Regions from separate parts of the Ensifer sp. genome, predicted to be linked through region 2. Evidence: predicted binding sites of a transcription regulator. Region 2 holds the regulator's gene; the other holds the start of a gene.
The links. The regulator LexA, encoded in region 2, represses DNA repair genes until DNA is damaged. The targets are predictions, from matches to a motif close to TGTTCNNNNTGTGTTCNG.
Positions count from the first base shown of each region.

Region 1 (8,286 bases), 940 kb from region 2:
TGCAGCTTTCCGTCGCCAAAAACATGGAAACGACCGAGGACGACTATCTGCAGGTCATCCGCGCCAAGACGGCAGCGCTCTTTGCCGCTGCTGCCGAAGTCGGCCCGATCGTCGCCCAGACCAGCAAATCCGATCGCAACGCGCTGAAATCCTACGGCATGAATCTCGGCCTCGCCTTCCAGCTCGTCGACGACGTGCTCGACTATGGCGGCTCGGCCAGTGAGCTCGGCAAGAATGTCGGCGACGATTTCCGCGAGGGCAAGATCACCCTGCCGGTGATCCTGTCCTATCGCCGGGGTACGCCGGAAGACCGCGCCTTCTGGCGCGAGGCGATCGAAGGTGGCGACAGCAGCGACGCCAACCTCGAAAAGGCGCTCGGCCTGATCAAGCGCTACGGCGGCCTGAGCGACACCATTGCCCGGGCGCAGCATTATGGCACGATCGCGCGTGATGCCTTGGCGCCGCTTCCGGTTTCGCCGTGGAAATCGGCACTCACCGAGGTCATCGACTTCTGCATCGACCGGGTCAGCTGACCCGGTACGGCTGCCCGGCCCGAACACCCAAGAGGAATTTCTTGCCGCATTGCGCCAAAAAAGCCATTCTGTTCCTCAAGAGTTGTGCCGGGCAATACGTGGCTGATTCCAAAACAACCCTCAGTCGTGCGCAAGGCCGAGAGATCGGCTATGAAAGGTTTGACATGCGGCAAAAGACGATCCTGCGCCTTCTCTCCGGCGCTGCACTGATGGCTTTTGCCACGGTCGGCAGCAGCTACCAGGCTTTCGCCGAGGAAAAGGCCGCCGTCGAAGAGACCGAACCTTTCGACATCACGTCCGTCAACACTTTTTCCGGCGCGTTTCTCGCTGCCCGCACAGCTGATACCGATCGTGATTTTGCGACCGCCAACGAACTCTATCGCATCGCCCTGCAATTCGAACCCGGCAACAACGACGTCAAGCAGCGGCTGATGATCACGCTGCTGATGGCCGGCAAGTTCGACGAAGGCGCCAAGATCGCCGAGCAGCTGAAATCGGACCCCGCCGTCGAGCGTATTACCACCGTGATCCGCGCGATCGAGGCGATCCGCAAGCGCGAGTATCGCAACGCGCAGAAGCTTTTGAACTACGAAGGCCCCAACGATCTCGACCGGCTGATGAACGGTCTTTTGTCCGCATGGGCCAAGTTTGGCCAGGGCAAGCCCAAGGAAGCGCTGGCGGAGGTCAATGGACTTGATGGACCGGACTGGTTCCGCGTGTTCAAGAACTACCATGCCGGCGCGATTGCCATCGCCTCCGGCGACAAGACCACGGCGCGCGCCAAGCTCAACGACGCGATCCTCGATCGCGAAGGCGGCGCCGCCGCACCCGACACCTTCATGCGGGCAGTCGAGGCGCTTGCCCGCTTCGAAGCACGGGAAAACAACAAGCAGAAGGCGCTCGACACGATCGCCGTCGGCGAGAACATGGTCAACAACTACACGCCGCTCGAAGCGCTCAGGAAAAGCATCGAAACCGGCGTGCCGCAGGAGCAGCAGGTCAAGACCGCATCGCAAGGGGCGGCGGCCGTGCTCTTTTCCATCGGTGGTGCGCTCAACCGCGAGGGCGCCGAAGACATCGTCTCGCTCTACCTGCAGACGGCCCGCCGTCTCGACCCTGACAGTGCAGATATCCTGGTGATGCTCGCCGGCATCGCCGAGAACCTGAAGAAGCCGAAGGAAGCGATCGAGCTTTACCAGAGCGTGCCCGAGGCCTCGCCGATGCGCCGCCTGTCGGAGTTGCAGCTCGGCCTCAGCCTTGCCTCCATCGGCAAGGTCGATGAAGCCAAGAAGCACCTGAAGGCGCTGATCGACGTCGACCCGAAGAATATCCGCAACTATCTCGCCTATGGCAGCGTGCTTTCCGACGCCAAGGACTACAAGGAGATGGGCGAACTCTACGACCGGGCGGTTGACCAGATCGGTCCCGTGCCGAAGCGCAGCGACTGGACCGTGTTCTTCCAGCGCGGCATCGCCTATGAGCGCCAGAAGCTGTGGGAGAAGGCCGAGCCGAACTTCCGCAAGGCGCTGGAACTCAACCCGGACCAGCCGCAGGTGCTGAACTATCTCGGCTATTCCTGGGTCGACATGAACATCAACCTGGAAGAAGGCCTCGACATGATCCGCAAGGCGGTCGAGCTGAAGCCGGATGATGGCTACATCGTCGATTCGCTCGGCTGGGCCTATTTCCGCATGAACCGCTTCGACGATGCGGTGGTCGAGCTTGAGAAAGCCGCCGAGCTGATGGCTGGCGATCCGACCATCAACGATCATCTCGGTGATGCGTACTGGCGCGTCGGCCGCAAGCTCGAAGCGGTGTTCCAGTGGACGCAGACGCTTGAGCTGAAGCCCGAGGAAGCCGAGATCCCGAAGATCAAGGTCAAGATCGAAAACGGGCTGCCGGCGCTGAAGGAAGTCGTGCCGGCCTCTGCCAACGCCAAGGAGACGGCGCCGAAGAAGGTGACCCCGGAAGCGCCCGCGCCGGACAAGAAATCCTGATCGCAGCATGCTTCAAGGCGGGATTGCGGGCTTTGCGCTGACACGGGCGGCGCCCGCCAAGATCAATCTGGCACTGCATGTCGTCGGCCAACGGGCCGACGGCCATCATCTCCTCGAAAGCCTTGTCACTTTTGCTGATCGCGGCGACCGGATCGGTCTCGTTCCATCGAGCGAGGACAGGTTTACCCTGTCCGGCCATTTCGCCGCCGAACTGTCGGCACCCGTTGACGATCAGAGCGGCAACCTGGTGCTCAAGGCACGCGACCTGCTGCGACAGGTGCTGTCGGCGCAGGGCGTCGAAACGACGCCAGTCCATATCCACCTCGAAAAGAACCTGCCGATCGCCTCCGGCATCGGTGGCGGGTCCGCCGATGCGGCGGCGACCCTGCGCGGGCTCATCGACCTTTGGGACCTTCGGATCGAGCCGGCATCGCTCGCCGCCCTCGCACTCAAGCTCGGTGCCGATGTGCCTATGTGCCTCGACGGCCGACCGCTTGTCGCCAGGGGGATCGGCGAAGAGATCACCCCCACGCCGGACCTTCCTTCCTTCCCGATCGTGCTGGTCAATCCGCGCGTCGCCGTGTCGACGCCGGTGATCTTTCGGATGCTGGAAAACAAGAGCAACCCGCCGCTTGTCGTTCCGGCAGTCCGTGGATCTACCGTGGACTGGCTGGCAGCCCTGGCCGGGATGCGCAACGATCTGGAGCCGCCCGCCCGCCAGTTGCAGCCTGTCATCGCCGACGTATCCGGGGCGCTGGCCGCAAGCGGAGCGGCTCTGGTGCGCATGTCCGGTTCGGGTGCCACCTGCTTTGGTCTGTTCGACAGCGACGAGCGCGCTTCGCGTGCAGCGCACGCGCTTTCTGCTGCGCATCCCGAATGGTACGTTCTTTCGGCAAGGACAAGAGGCAGAGCCAACAGATGACCGGAACCAAAGACGACCGCCCTTTCATTCCCGTCGGCATCGCCATCCTGACGGTCTCCGACACGCGCACGCTTGCCGACGACAAGTCCGGAGACACGCTGCAAGCCAGGGTGCTGGACACCGGCCACCGCCTCCAGGCGCGCGCCATCGTGCCCGATGACAGGAAAGCGATCCACGATCAGGTGGAAGCCTGGACGCTCGACGCCGCGATCGATGTGGTGATCACGACGGGCGGGACCGGCTTTACCGGCCGCGACGTCACGCCGGAGGCGCTGGAGCCGCTGTTCGAAAAGCGCATGGATGGCTTCTCCGAAGTTTTCCATCGGATTTCCTACGACAAGATCGGCACTTCGACGATCCAGTCGCGCGCGACCGGTGGCGTCGCCAACGCCACCTTCATCTTCGTCTTGCCGGGCTCGCCCGGCGCCTGCAGGGATGCATGGGACGGTATCCTCAGGCAGCAGCTCGACTACCGGCACATGCCGTGCAACTTCGTCGAGATCATGCCGCGCCTCTCCGAGCATTTGAAACGCGGCTGATCCTTACGGCAGCGACGCGACCGGCGACCGCCTGTTCCCTGGGGAACTGCCAGGCTGGCTGCTACCTGGTAAACCTTTTTTCGTCAGCTCGCATTGAAGGATCGCAAAGAGACCCGAGCAAGTCCTTCGACCGGAGCAAAGACGAGCCCATCGCTGATGTCCCCCAAGCGATGGGAACATAACCATACGACGCGCGGCTCGCCCGGTCGCTCGGACAGGTATTTGCTAACAAGGATATTTGGTAGCCGCCTGGAGGTGCCGTCCGCTGGACAGGCACCTTTTTTGTTGGCTGCAGCCCAATCTTCAGGCGCTCTGCCTGCTGTCGACGGCAACCCAGGCAGGGACGAGTTCGGTCGAAAGTTTTCGCACCGCGCGAATATTGGTCATCTCGCTCAGCTGCATTTTTCCGCGTGCAACGGCAAGCGCGTCGCCCTTGCGCAGCAGGAAGCCCGCCTCCAGAGGCTTGCCGCGCCGCGCCAGACGATGCAGCAACGGCTTGCGGTGCAGCCGCGACGGTGAAAAACGCGCCGGGCTCTTGTGCAGCGAGACATATTCGACGAGTTCGTCCACCCAGCGCCCGATCGGCCGGGCACCGGGCTCGAGCAGCATCAGCCACTCGCCGCGCGCAGAGCGCACGATCTCACCCAGATCCCAATCGACGCAGAAGCGGCACCCGGCCGCATCCGCCACATGCGCGGAACCGTCGCTCGAGCCGTGATCGAGGATGATGACGTCGCTGACCAGACCCTCCACGGCGCCAGCCACGAGCACCGACAGCGTCTGTGCCAGTTCCGTCTCGTTGTCGCGCGTTTCCATGATGATCGTCAGCATCGCTTTTCCTACCGCATTGCAGCGTAGATTGCTACAGCGACGTCAGCGCCCTTCCCTCTCCCCCCGATAACGCGCGCAATCGGTGTTTTCAGCTCCAGTGTTTTTGTTCTTGAATTGTTCCCTTAATCGCGATAGGAAAATAATCAGAACAAAACGGGATCAAAACTCCAGAGATCCCTCGGAGATTCCGATGAACGAGCTGTCTGAAATCAGGCAGGGGGCTCTAGCCCCCGCCAACACGGCAGAGGTCGCCGAAGCCATGATGAGCGGGAACGGTCTCAGGATCGATGTCGACCGGCGCCGTGGGCGCGGTGCCGGGCTCAATATATCCGGCCGCTTCGAACCGCAGGCGCGTGAAGCTTTCGATGATGGTTGGGAGAGCCTCGAAGACCTTCCGCCCTTCAAGACCGAAGTGCAGGTGGAAAAACCGCGTTCGGTGATCAGCCGCAACGATTCTCCCGATATTTCATTCGATCGCTCGATCAACCCTTATCGCGGCTGCGAGCATGGATGCATCTATTGTTTTGCCCGTCCGACGCACGCCTTCATGGGGCTCTCGGCAGGCCTTGATTTCGAGGCGAAGCTCTTTGCCAAGCCCGACGCGCCGCGCCTCCTTGAGCGCGAGCTTGCCCGCTCGGACTACAAGGTACGGCCGATCGCGATCGGCACCAACACCGATCCCTATCAGCCGATCGAGAAGGAGTGGCGGATCATGCGCCAGATCCTCGAGGTGCTGCAGGCCGCCAACCATCCGGTCATGATCGTGACCAAGTCTGCGATGGTGACGCGCGACATCGATATCTTGGCGCCGATGGCGGAAAAAGGCCTTGCGCGGGTCGGCATTTCCGTGACGACGCTCGACCGGAAGCTGGCGCGCACCATGGAACCGCGCGCTTCGACCCCTTCCAAGCGCCTGGAAGCGATGAGTTCGCTCTCGCAAGCCGGCATCCCGACGGGCGTCCTGGTCTCGCCGATCATTCCGGCACTGAACGACCATGAGATCGAGAGGGTTCTGGAAGCGTCCCGCTCGGCAGGTGCTCAGGAGGCGACATATGTGCTGCTGCGCTTGCCGCTCGAAGTCAGCCCGCTCTTTCGCGACTGGCTGCTGCGGAACTATCCGGACCGCTATCGCCACGTGATGTCGCTGATCCGCTCGATGCGCGGCGGCAAGGACTACGACGCTGAGTTCGGCAAGCGGATGAAGGGAGCCGGCCCCTATGCCTGGCAGATTGGCCGACGGTTCGAGCTTGCCGCCAAACGCCTTGGGCTCAACCTCAACCGCCGGCAGTTGCGTGACGACATCTTCGTTCCGCCGCTCGGGACCGGAGTCCAGCTTTCGCTGCTTTAGGAGAGGTGTGAAGTGATTTTCCGCCCAGGGAGGCAAAGAGCAATGAGTTGGATTGCTTTTGCGCTTCCATTGGAACTGGAAACGCTCTGGTGGCATCGGGTTTTGCGTATGCCGCTGGACGCAGGACGTGTTGAGAGAGGGCGTGCAAGAACGTGACATGACGGGCGGACAGTGACTGTCTCGACCATCCCTCGGTCGTTGGACCGGACACCGGCAATTGCCGGTGCTGGCGCGATGGCCGGGTTCCTGGACCGACGGCTGCCACGATGTCGCCAGGCAGCGGCGCCAAACAATGCAGGTACAGGCCGTCATGGTCGTCGCCTGACGGCAAATCTGAATTCCGGCGTCTCCCTCGTGCCTCGGGACGGCGCTGGCATACCCCCCGACTGCTGCCGCACTCAGATCGGGGGACTTGAAGAGAATCGGTCGATCATGCGAGTTTCGCCGCATGTCACATCGCAGATCGACCGATTCTCCCCTTTTCCCGGAAATTGTCCTTGAGCCGGATTTCAGCTTCGAACTGGCGGCCCGCAAGGATGGGGCCTGGCCCGTCGCAGGTGCCGACGAAGCCGGACGCGGACCGCTTGCAGGCCCGGTCGTCGCTGCCGCTGTCATCCTCGACCCCGATGCCATCCCGCAGGGCCTGAATGACAGCAAGAAGCTGAGCGCCGCCTCGCGCGAAAAACTGTTCGACGAGATCCTGGCGACCGCCACCGTTTCCATCGCTTCGTCGTCCGCCGCAACCATCGATACCATCGACATTCGCAAGGCGAGCCTTGAGGCCATGCGCAAGGCCGTCGACGGCCTGTCTGTAACGCCGCGTTTCGTGCTGGTCGATGGCCGCGACGTACCACCCGGCCTTGGCTGCCACGCCAAGGCCGTGGTCAAGGGCGACGCCCGTTCGCTGTCGATCGCGGCCGCGTCAATCGTCGCCAAAGTGACGCGCGACCGGATGATGGAACGGGCCGACCTCGCGCATCCCGGATACGGCTTTGCCGTCCATGCCGGCTATTCGACCGTAGTGCACCGCAAGGCGATCGATGCCAAAGGCCCCTGCCCGCTGCATCGCATGAGCTTTCGCCCACTACGCAAGGATTGACGGGCGGCGTGCCACCGAATGGTGATGCGCGCCGTTGTCACCACTACGGCGGCAGTTTGCCGTCCGTGCCGGTTAGACAACCTTGGCGCATTGCGACGCGATCAACGCCTGAGGAAAGCTGGCCGCTGCCCCGCATGTGCTTCCATCGGCTGCAGAAGGATTGACGGGCGTCAGGCGACACCGTGCGCGCCGATATCGCCCGCCGCGGCGACGATTTGCCGTCCATGCCGGTGAGGTAAACCTGACGCATTGCGGGGCTATTAACACCAAAGGAACCCACCTGCCGCATCGCACGCCCTTTCGCCCACTGCGCAAGGATTAACGGGTAACAGGCGGCTCGCTACCGCATGATGCTGCGCGCCAAGTTCGCCTACCGCGGCAGCGATTGGCGCGCACTGCAGATACGCGACAGTGGCACATTGCACGGCGCTCGATGCCACGGGCTCTGCCATTAGCGCTGCATGAGCTTCCGGCCGCTGCGCAAGGATTGGCGGGCGACATCAGCAAAGCCGGGCCAGCGTCTCTCCCACCAATCGCCGCCGGACGCGAGCACAGCCCAGCGCAAGCCTGCATGCGGCGTTGCCGCAAGGCACCGTGACGCGTGATGCCGCGGCCGCCCTTAACCGTTGCGGTCAAGCGGCCCCAAAGGCTGCATCATCGCTCATCTGCGCGCAAGGCGATCGGGGACGCGCCAAGGGATCTTCGGTGCCGCGGCAGCGCGCGGATAAACGCCACCCTCGCACAGTCTAGAGGGAAAGCTCGCCGCTTGCGCCCGGATTGGTCTTTCGCGCGTGCGCCGGTGTCGTATCGCCAGTCTGGGTCGGAGGTGAGTTGGCGAACTGCCTGGGAAACCCGAGCCCACCGCAACCGCATGTGGGGCTGAAGTTCATACGCTCCAAGGAACCGGCCCGGAAATGAAAAAAGCCCCGCACGAGGCGAGGCTTTCAGATCGTGTATGTGGCCGAAGCTTAGTTCAGGCGCGACTTGACTTCGCCAAGTGCCTTCTTGAACAGCTCA
Region 1 covers NZ_DALZXU010000001.1:809,050-817,335, reverse strand. The annotation lists gene RTP54_RS03925 (polyprenyl synthetase family protein) at 1-533, shown strand, start outside; gene RTP54_RS03920 (tetratricopeptide repeat protein) at 698-2,530, shown strand; gene RTP54_RS03915 (4-(cytidine 5'-diphospho)-2-C-methyl-D-erythritol kinase) at 2,538-3,452, shown strand; gene moaB (molybdenum cofactor biosynthesis protein B) at 3,449-3,991, shown strand; gene RTP54_RS03905 (glycosyl transferase) at 4,295-4,822, opposite strand; gene RTP54_RS03900 (PA0069 family radical SAM protein) at 5,013-6,170, shown strand; gene RTP54_RS03895 (ribonuclease HII) at 6,619-7,269, shown strand; gene RTP54_RS03890 (F0F1 ATP synthase subunit B) at 8,238-8,286, opposite strand, start outside.
Region 1: the regulator LexA is predicted to act here: its motif matches at 4,927-4,944, upstream of RTP54_RS03900 (PA0069 family radical SAM protein).

Region 2 (8,286 bases):
CGAGCGCGCGCCAGAAGGGCGTAAAGACCCTGTAGGGTCCGCCCGTCTTGTTGAAGAACCGGGTCGGCTCGTGCAGCAACTGACCGGCGAAGCTGCTCACCGAAAAGCCCTGCTCGAGCAGCGCCTTTTTAAGCGGCGCATCCGTCGCCATGCCGCTTGGATCATAGCGGCGGTTCCAGAAAACGCTGGTGCCGCCCGTTTCTCGCGCTATGTCCTTAATAACCTCGAACGGCTCGCCTGAGCGAAAAAGGAGATCCGACCCGATGTTTTGCAGCGATGTGCGAAGCGCCGATAGCGAATGATGCAGCCACCAGCGCTGCGCGGAGCCCAGCGGCCCGTTGCCGCTGTCGGCGGGCTCGCGAATATAGAAGGGAATCACCGGCACGCCATCGGCGCATGCAGCCGCGAGCGCGTGGTTGTCGCCAAGCCTCAGGTCCTTGCGAAACCAGATCAGAATGGGCGATGCCGAATTGGCGCTCATGACATTCCTCTGTGAGGTAGTCTGTGGACGGCGGCACCATAGCCGCAAAATGAAAAAGAGCCATTCGGGCGTTACCGCGAATGGCTCTTTTAGAAACTGGCTCCCCGGGCCGGATTCGAACCGGCGACCTGTCGATTAACAGTCGAATGCTCTACCGCTGAGCTACCAGGGATCATCTGCGGTTTGTGTCCTGCAGAAGTTCTGCGCGGTTTGTGTCCTGCAGAAGTGAGGCTGCTAATACAAATGCTTTTCCGATTTGCCAAGCGGTTTTTTCAAAAAAAGTGAGAAGTTTTGTTGCGAGCCTGTGGAGAAGCCCCCAATTGTGGGAAACGCAGGCGGATAGGGAATGATGAATAAAAACAGAAAACAGACGCATTTCGGCATAGACCCCCACACCCGGCAGATCGTGCTGGGCAAATGGCGCCTGGCGCTGCCGGAATCACCGCTGCTGCGCATGCTCGTGGGCGGTCTTTTGATCCTTGGCGGTTTTCTCGGCTTTCTGCCGGTGCTCGGCTTCTGGATGGTGCCCTTGGGTCTGCTGATCCTTTCACATGATATTCCGTCGGTTCGACGCCGTAGACGCAGGTTCGCCGTCTGGTGGGCCCGCCGTCGCGGCCGCCCGGGCTCTCCGAAGGAATAGCCTGTCTTTCTGAAGGGCGGTTACGTTGTCCTCCATCCACACCCCCGGAGCACTCCCGCATTCGGGGCGCCGGTGAAAACCATTCGGCAATGCATCGGTCGCATAATGCCGGCCGAATCAAAGGATGGGGCAGGATGGGTAAAGCCACGACAAGCCGCGGGCGTCGCCGCGGCAGCCGGACAAGGAAGCAGGGTGGTATGCTGCCCTGGTATTTCGCTGCCGTGGTCATCGTCGGCGGCGTCGTTGTCTATGATCACCGTGCAAAATTGCCGGAATTTCCCGGCGTTTCGCACCTCTTCGCTTCAGCGCCGAAATCGACCGCGACCGTAAGGGTCGACGAACGGCCGAGGGCCGATGTCCGCACCGCCCTGCCGACCGTGTCACACAAGACAAAGCCGATCGACGGGCCGGTACCGACCGTCAATGTCGGACTGGCAGCGCCAACTCCTATCGAGCGTCCGATCGCGCAGCCGGCAACCGTCGAGCCAAAGGCGAACCAGTTCTACTTCTGCGGGACCCGCAACGACAATTGCGTCGTCGATGGCGGAACGTTCCGCTATCGCGGAGAAGAAATCCGCGTTGCCGACGTCGATGCGCCGCGAATCAAGACGGCCAGCTGCGACAGCGAGCGCGCGCGTGGCTTTTACGCCAAGCAGCGATTGCGCGAACTCTTGAACGCGGGAGATTTCCGGCTGATCGAGGCAATCGGCCGAAGCGACGACAAGAACAGTGAAAATCTGCGCGTGGTGATGCGCGATGGCCGCTCCCTCGGTGCCGTACTCGTGTCGGAGGGGCTGGTTCGGCCCTGGAAGGGCCAGCCGACGCCCTGGTGCTAGGGGCGGGAGCATGTGCTGGGCACGCAGCCGTGCACATCACCAGCGACCTTTGGGCCGACGTGGTGAGCATGTCTGGTGCATCTGTTCGGCGTGAAGGTCGAGGCGGCGGCCTCATGCGCCATCAGTTTAATGGGTGCGACGGAAAGCGTGTGCAAACCGAAAAAACCATCACATTCAGAATGAACCCTCTTGCAGTCTTTCTACATTCATTCTAAACGCTCGCCACGACTTGATTACATCAGTCGGTGAGGCCTCGTGGCGGAGTGGTGACGCAGAGGACTGCAAATCCTTGTACCCCGGTTCAATTCCGGGCGAGGCCTCCAAATGTTTCTCTGAGAAAGAAAACATTGAGATAGCTGCACCGGCTATCGTCTGTCGCAGGTCAGCGGACCTTGCTGAGATTTCACGATCTTACTACCAGATTGCCAGCGGTTGCCTCCAGACGGTGACGTCTGACCTTCACTGAGCGACAGGACGGCGTAACCGGCGCAAGATCAGATAACCGGCCAGGCCGCTGACGAATGGCGTGATCGCTCCGAAACGAAGCCAGGGCGCCGCCGCCTGCCGATCCCCATCAAAGTAGGTCTGGAGGATTTCGACAGCGACAGCAGTCATCATCATGGACAGCGCCAATTCGAGAAGGTGAATGCCGCCGAAAGCCAGCAGTTTCGCGCCGAATCCTGTCCTGGGAGCGATTGCCGCTATGATGATCGTGACGATCGTCGCGCGAACCAGCGGTGCAATCTGCAGCTAACCGACCGGGATCTCGTGCATGTACGCGATCTGAGACAGTGCGACCGCTCCGATCGCTGCAGCCACGCACAGAGCAGCAATATTGAACGCGAGCGCCTTCATCAGCTTGGCGAAGGTGGCGAAATCGTCCTTCTGTCAGATACGTCATTCGTCTTCAGGTCGGCTGAGCGGTAATTTTAAATGCGGAAGGGTGGTTCGTGCGGCAAGTCGGACCAATTTACCTCCCGCGGAAGGACGGCGGCCCTCCAGCCGATGATCGTAGATATCCGCCCGTCAATCTTGCTTGCTTCATCTATGCAACCCAAAAGCCGGTGACAGGCCGCCAGCCGCTTGATCTTCTGATTATCGTATTGCGGGAATAAATAATAAGAACACGATAAGGTTGTCGAGATGGGAGATTTGTCTCCCATCTGTTTTTGTATCGCGGCCTTGAACATCAAGGCAGGCTCATGCTGGGGACGCTGGACTGCGCGATACGGGCCGAAGCAACAGTCGGCTCGGCAGGGGCCAGTGCAGGCTGCTACTTTGTCGGTCGCACGAGTGAGATGACCCGTGGCTTCGATGGTGCATCCAGCCATTCGATCCACTTGTCCCGTTCCTCGATCGTGTCGAAGAACCGCCAGAGCTTGTACTCTTCATCGGTCGTTTGCAGCATCTCTCCGATGGAAACGAGTTCCAGGGGCAGCGTCACCTCGTTGCCGTCAAAGCGGATGAAATAGATCCCTTCGGCAGCGAGGCGAATGACCTGGCCCGTGCCGTAGCTTCCATCCGGGTCGTCGACCGTGAAGTACATTCCGGTCAGCGTTTCATAGACTTTGTCGTTCATCGATTTCTAAAGCCAGTTCAAAGAGTGCAGGTCAAAGGACGTTCGCCCGCCGTTCGGATTAAGGCAAGCTGAAATCTGCGGGCGTCCACATGCGTTGCGCGTGCGGTCGCCTTGGTGCGCACGGTCAGTGGGGCGACCGAAAGGCATTCGTCGACCTTCGCAATGGACGCCTGTCGAATCCTTGACAGGCTTTCCAGTCACTCTGCCGGCGTGAAACGCAGTGTGCCTGCGAGCCTCGGGCCAGTAGAGCCCTTGGTGTCCATCGGGTGGTTGATGCCGTCGTTGACGGGCAATTCGGTGAAATCGAATGGGCTAATGCCTTCGAGACATGCGGCGTTCACGCCGTAGAAATCCGGGTTCGAGCGCGGCTTGTGAAAGGTGTAGATGCCGCATTTCGAGCAAAAATAGTGCTCTGCGGCATGGGTGTTGAACTGATACTTGGTGAGGGCGTCCTCGCCGGAAAGCACAGTTACGCCATCCTTGGCGGCCGAAACCACGACGGCACCCTTCAACTCGCAATAGGAGCAGGTGCACCGGCGGGCGGTGCGCAGGCCGTCCTTCAGCTTCACATTGAACCGGACCGTCTTGCAGTGGCAGGCGCCATCAAGCGCCTGAATGTCGAGGTTCATGGTCTCATCCATCTGAAATTGTGTCTAATTGTTCGTCTTCCATAGGGCATGCCATGAGGCATGCTCAAGCGCATTCGCGTGCAACGGCCAATAAGCCGCCCGCAATGAACGGTCGCGCGCATTTCCAACCGTATGCCGTCGCGAACCGGATCGGCATCGCGACTGTCGGGCGTAGAAGGTCGCTCGACTGCGGGCGACCACCTTCCATCGAACGGGACCGATTGTGGCAAGCGCCACGATGCGGCAATGAATGCCCGCACTCGCTCGCCTGTCGGTCAATTGAGGCCGTGGTTCAATTCTCCTGAACGGAAACCCCGTCCTGGCCAATCTTGATTTCGACACCGGCCGGTTTCGTTTCTTCGCGATAGGCATAGACGCCGAGCCCGACGACGGCCACGGCAAGGGCGGCGATGACGAGATAAAGGCCATTTCGGTTCATTCAGCAGTTCCTCTCATGGGGCATGGGAGGGGGTAGTTAGGCCGCGAACGGCGAAAGGCAACGGCACGTCCGTCGATTGAGGCCGGGCAAAGGCCGAGGCGGCAGTGTGCGACGTGTCGCGGCTGTCCTGCGATACGAACGACCCAGAACCGATCAACCGCCATCTGACATGGAAACGAACGTCAGGAAGTGTCTGCGGGCCAGGATGGATGGAAGGCGGTTTTCGCTGCTAACGCCGCGAAGGCCGGCTGATCGCTGCATGGCAAGCTTCCACTGGTTCCGTGACGTCGGGCCGCTCGACGCGCCGTTTTCGGAAGTGACAGGCGTCGCCTTCGCCACGTCGCCAACCAAAGTTTAAATTGAGTAAAATCAATATCAAACCATTTCCGGACGCCATCGTGCGACTTGTCGCCGTTCGCCGTTGCTGCCGTTACATGACCGACCCGGAAATGGTTGTGACGCAGCTCTTGTCACCGGAAAAAATATTGTCTCTAGACGGTAACGGGAATGAATATTCCGTCGATGCGACCCGTATAGGTGGTGTCAAACAAAGCCGACAATGGAGGAAATGACATAAAATGAAATGTAAGATCGCCCTGACCGCACTTGCTCTTCTTGCTGCAACGACGAGCGCTGCAAGCGCCGAGGATCTCGTCTTTCAGCTCAAGAACAAGACGAAGGCTGTTTTGACGAACTTCTACACATCGCCTGTTGGCGTCGACCAGTGGGAGGACGATGTCTTTGGACGGCAAGTGCTCAATCCCGGCGAGAGCATGGAAATTACCATCGCCGACGGACGCGACGTCTGTAAGTACGACATGCGCTTCGAGTTCGAGGAAGGTTCGGGTCTCGACACGACCGAAGACACGCAGGACCTCTGCGAGCTCGGCGAGTACTCCATCCACGAATAAGAATCCGCAAGCGCGCAAGCGCTCGGATGGATATCCGGCGTCTCGCTACCCCAGGGGTGGCGAGACGTTCGCATTCGGGAGAACGGTGGCGATGACGGCGCAAAGCGCCATTCGGGCCTAATGGTAGCGGCGGATCAAGCCGACCAGCTTGCCCTGTATCTTGACGCGGTCGGGTCCAAAAATTCGTGTCTCGTAGGCCGGATTTGCGGCCTCCAGCGCAATCGACGCGCCCTTGCGACGAAAGCGCTTCAAGGTCGCTTCCTCGTCGTCGACGAGGGCAACGATGATGTCACCGGGGTTGGCAGTCGTCGCGTTGCGAATGATCACGGTATCGCCGTCGAAGATCCCTGCCTCGATCATCGAATCGCCCTTTACCTCGAGAGCGTAGTGATCGCCGGTACCGATCATGTCGAGCGGAACGGAGATGTCGTGGGTGTTGTTCTGTATGGCCGAGATCGGCACGCCGGCGGCGATGCGACCCATGACCGGCACCGACACCGAGCTGTTGTCGGCAACGGGTGGTGCCTTAGCCGGAGCTGGGGCGGGGGGCTTGCCGAGGCTGCCTTCGATGACGCTCGGCGAAAAGCCGCGACGGGGCTGTGTGTTCGCCGCATAGGCTTCAGGCAGCTTGATGACCTCAAGTGCGCGTGCGCGGTTCGGCAGCCGTCGGATGAAGCCGCGCTCTTCGAGCGCCGTGATCAGCCGGTGAATGCCCGACTTGGATGCCAGGTCCAAAGCATCCTTCATCTCGTCGAAGGATGGCGGTACACCGGACTCCCTCATTCGTTCGTGGATGAAGAGAAGCAATTCCTGTTGCTTGCGGGTCAGCATGGCCAGTCGCTCCAGAAGCGTGAAACAAATCAAGAACAGACACTATCTGTTCCATATGTGTTCCGCAAGTGCCTAAAATTTGGTGAATGCTGCGGCTGTCGACGCGGAATTGGCTGGAGCCGGCGATCGCGAGGCTCTGTGCTGCCACGGGCCGCGGCGCACGGAGTAAGGTTGCGATGCAGGAATTGATTCGGGTCCTGTCGCCGATCGTGAACGTGGTCGCTGCGATAGTGGGCCCCGGTTTCGGTTGATACCAATATGTCGATACCGTCGGAAGACCGTTCGACGCGGTTGGCATCGTCTGGAGTGCAGCGATTCGGTGCCTGATCGATCAGTGGGTGGCGCGCGGCCAAAGTTGGCCTGTGGCACGGTGATTCCGCCCCATGGCTGTACCGACGCCGACGGGGGGATCTGGACGTAAGTTCGTCGGCACGCTCGCCACGCGATGAAAGTCGCGTGCCTCAGGCCGGTCGCGTGGCAGAGCAGGCGTCTTCGAATTCCTTGACGGTTTCAGCTGAATTGTCCTGTGGCAACACGGCGTCCGCGGCATCAGTCGCCACGGGTGTGTCCCCCTCGAAGACGAAGGACTGGATGTAGTAGGCGATCGCACCCTTCCAGACGTTGCGACCATCGATCTGCTGGCAAGGGACTGCAGATTCGAAATCGGCCTGCAGGTCATCGACCGTCGCTGCACTGAGGGCGATGTTTGGCGATGCGATAATCGAAGCAATGAGCAAGGCTGCGAGCACGATGAACGTCCGAAAGATGAGGAGTGAAGCCGGTAGATTGGTTAACGATGTGAACCGCGCTTTCGTTCCGAAGTCCAGCAAGCATGCCGCGCAGCCAGGCGTGTTCAACAGTTCTTTGAGAAGGTCGATAACGGCGCTTCGAGTTGTGGCATTCAGAGCACATTTCCTCGCGACGAACGGACCGGTCTGCGATGCCGTGCTGCGATTGTTCCGGTGGGGGCAAGCGCACGAAGCGTGATCGGCGCAGGCCGCTTGCCCCTCGCGCAGCTTGGGCGAGCGATGCGTTTAGGCTCGCAACGCTCGCCAGACTGTTGCGCCGACCGTGTCGTCCCGCAATTCAGCAAAGACGCACGGATGGGGCGGTCGACAGCCAGCGAAGATGTCTCATGCGCGTCTGGCGCAGAGATGACCGGGTGCGATTTTACTTCTTGTCCTTCTTGCCGGCCGGGAAACTGCTGCCGGCAAGTTTGACCTGCGAGCCTTCGGTTGCAACGGTCGTTTTGACGGCTTTGTCCTTTTTGGGCTTTCGAACCTCGCGGTTGCTGCGGACTTGACCTTTTGCCATGTTCGTCTCCTTGGAAACGCGTGCCGGGGGCCCTCCTGGGCTCCGAATGACCGGTAGCTCAGCCTGCATCGATACGCGCTTAAGTCAATGACGGCGCAGGTGGAATGATGGCTATTGAGACGCGATGCGTCGTCATGACAGGTCGGGCGGCGATGCCGTTGTCTTCTTCAGTTTCCGCCGCGCCGTGGCGATGCGGTGGAGGGGCCGATAACGGCGGCAACCTCTGTGATCCTGTTGGCGGGAAATCCGCCGCGTTCGGCGTGCTCGCGAATGACGTCGGCGCTCGGTGCTTCGTGAACGCAATAGATCTTGTCGCCGGCCACGTAACTGGTGATCCACGTATAAGGCACGCCAAGATCTGCGACGACAGCGTTGGACTTGGCCGACAGCGCGCAGAGATCGTCCTGGGTGAGCTTGTCGGCGCCAGGTACGTCACGTTCTATGATGAAGGTTGGCATCGCTCAGTTCCTTGACTGGTTGATGGCTGTATTTCAATCAATTCTAATGAAGTGGGAGCAGCCGGTTTCGGATTCAAGGCGTGCCGCGGCGATTTCGCCGGATGCGACTGACTGTGCCACGCCCACGGCCAACGTCGCTCTCGACCGATGGAGGTCTGGCGGAGTGCA
Region 2 covers NZ_DALZXU010000001.1:1,747,457-1,755,742, forward strand. The annotation lists gene RTP54_RS08525 (deoxyribodipyrimidine photo-lyase) at 1-481, opposite strand, end outside; tRNA gene RTP54_RS08530 (tRNA-Asn) at 579-653, opposite strand; gene RTP54_RS08535 (hypothetical protein) at 828-1,121, shown strand; gene RTP54_RS08540 (thermonuclease family protein) at 1,256-1,957, shown strand; tRNA gene RTP54_RS08545 (tRNA-Cys) at 2,207-2,280, shown strand; gene RTP54_RS08550 (hypothetical protein) at 2,417-2,578, opposite strand; gene RTP54_RS08555 (hypothetical protein) at 3,231-3,536, opposite strand; gene RTP54_RS08560 (GFA family protein) at 3,734-4,165, opposite strand; gene RTP54_RS08565 (hypothetical protein) at 4,458-4,604, opposite strand; gene RTP54_RS08570 (hypothetical protein) at 5,183-5,515, shown strand; gene lexA (transcriptional repressor LexA) at 5,633-6,346, opposite strand; gene RTP54_RS08580 (hypothetical protein) at 6,808-7,176, opposite strand; gene RTP54_RS08585 (hypothetical protein) at 7,517-7,660, opposite strand; gene RTP54_RS08590 (DUF4242 domain-containing protein) at 7,828-8,118, opposite strand.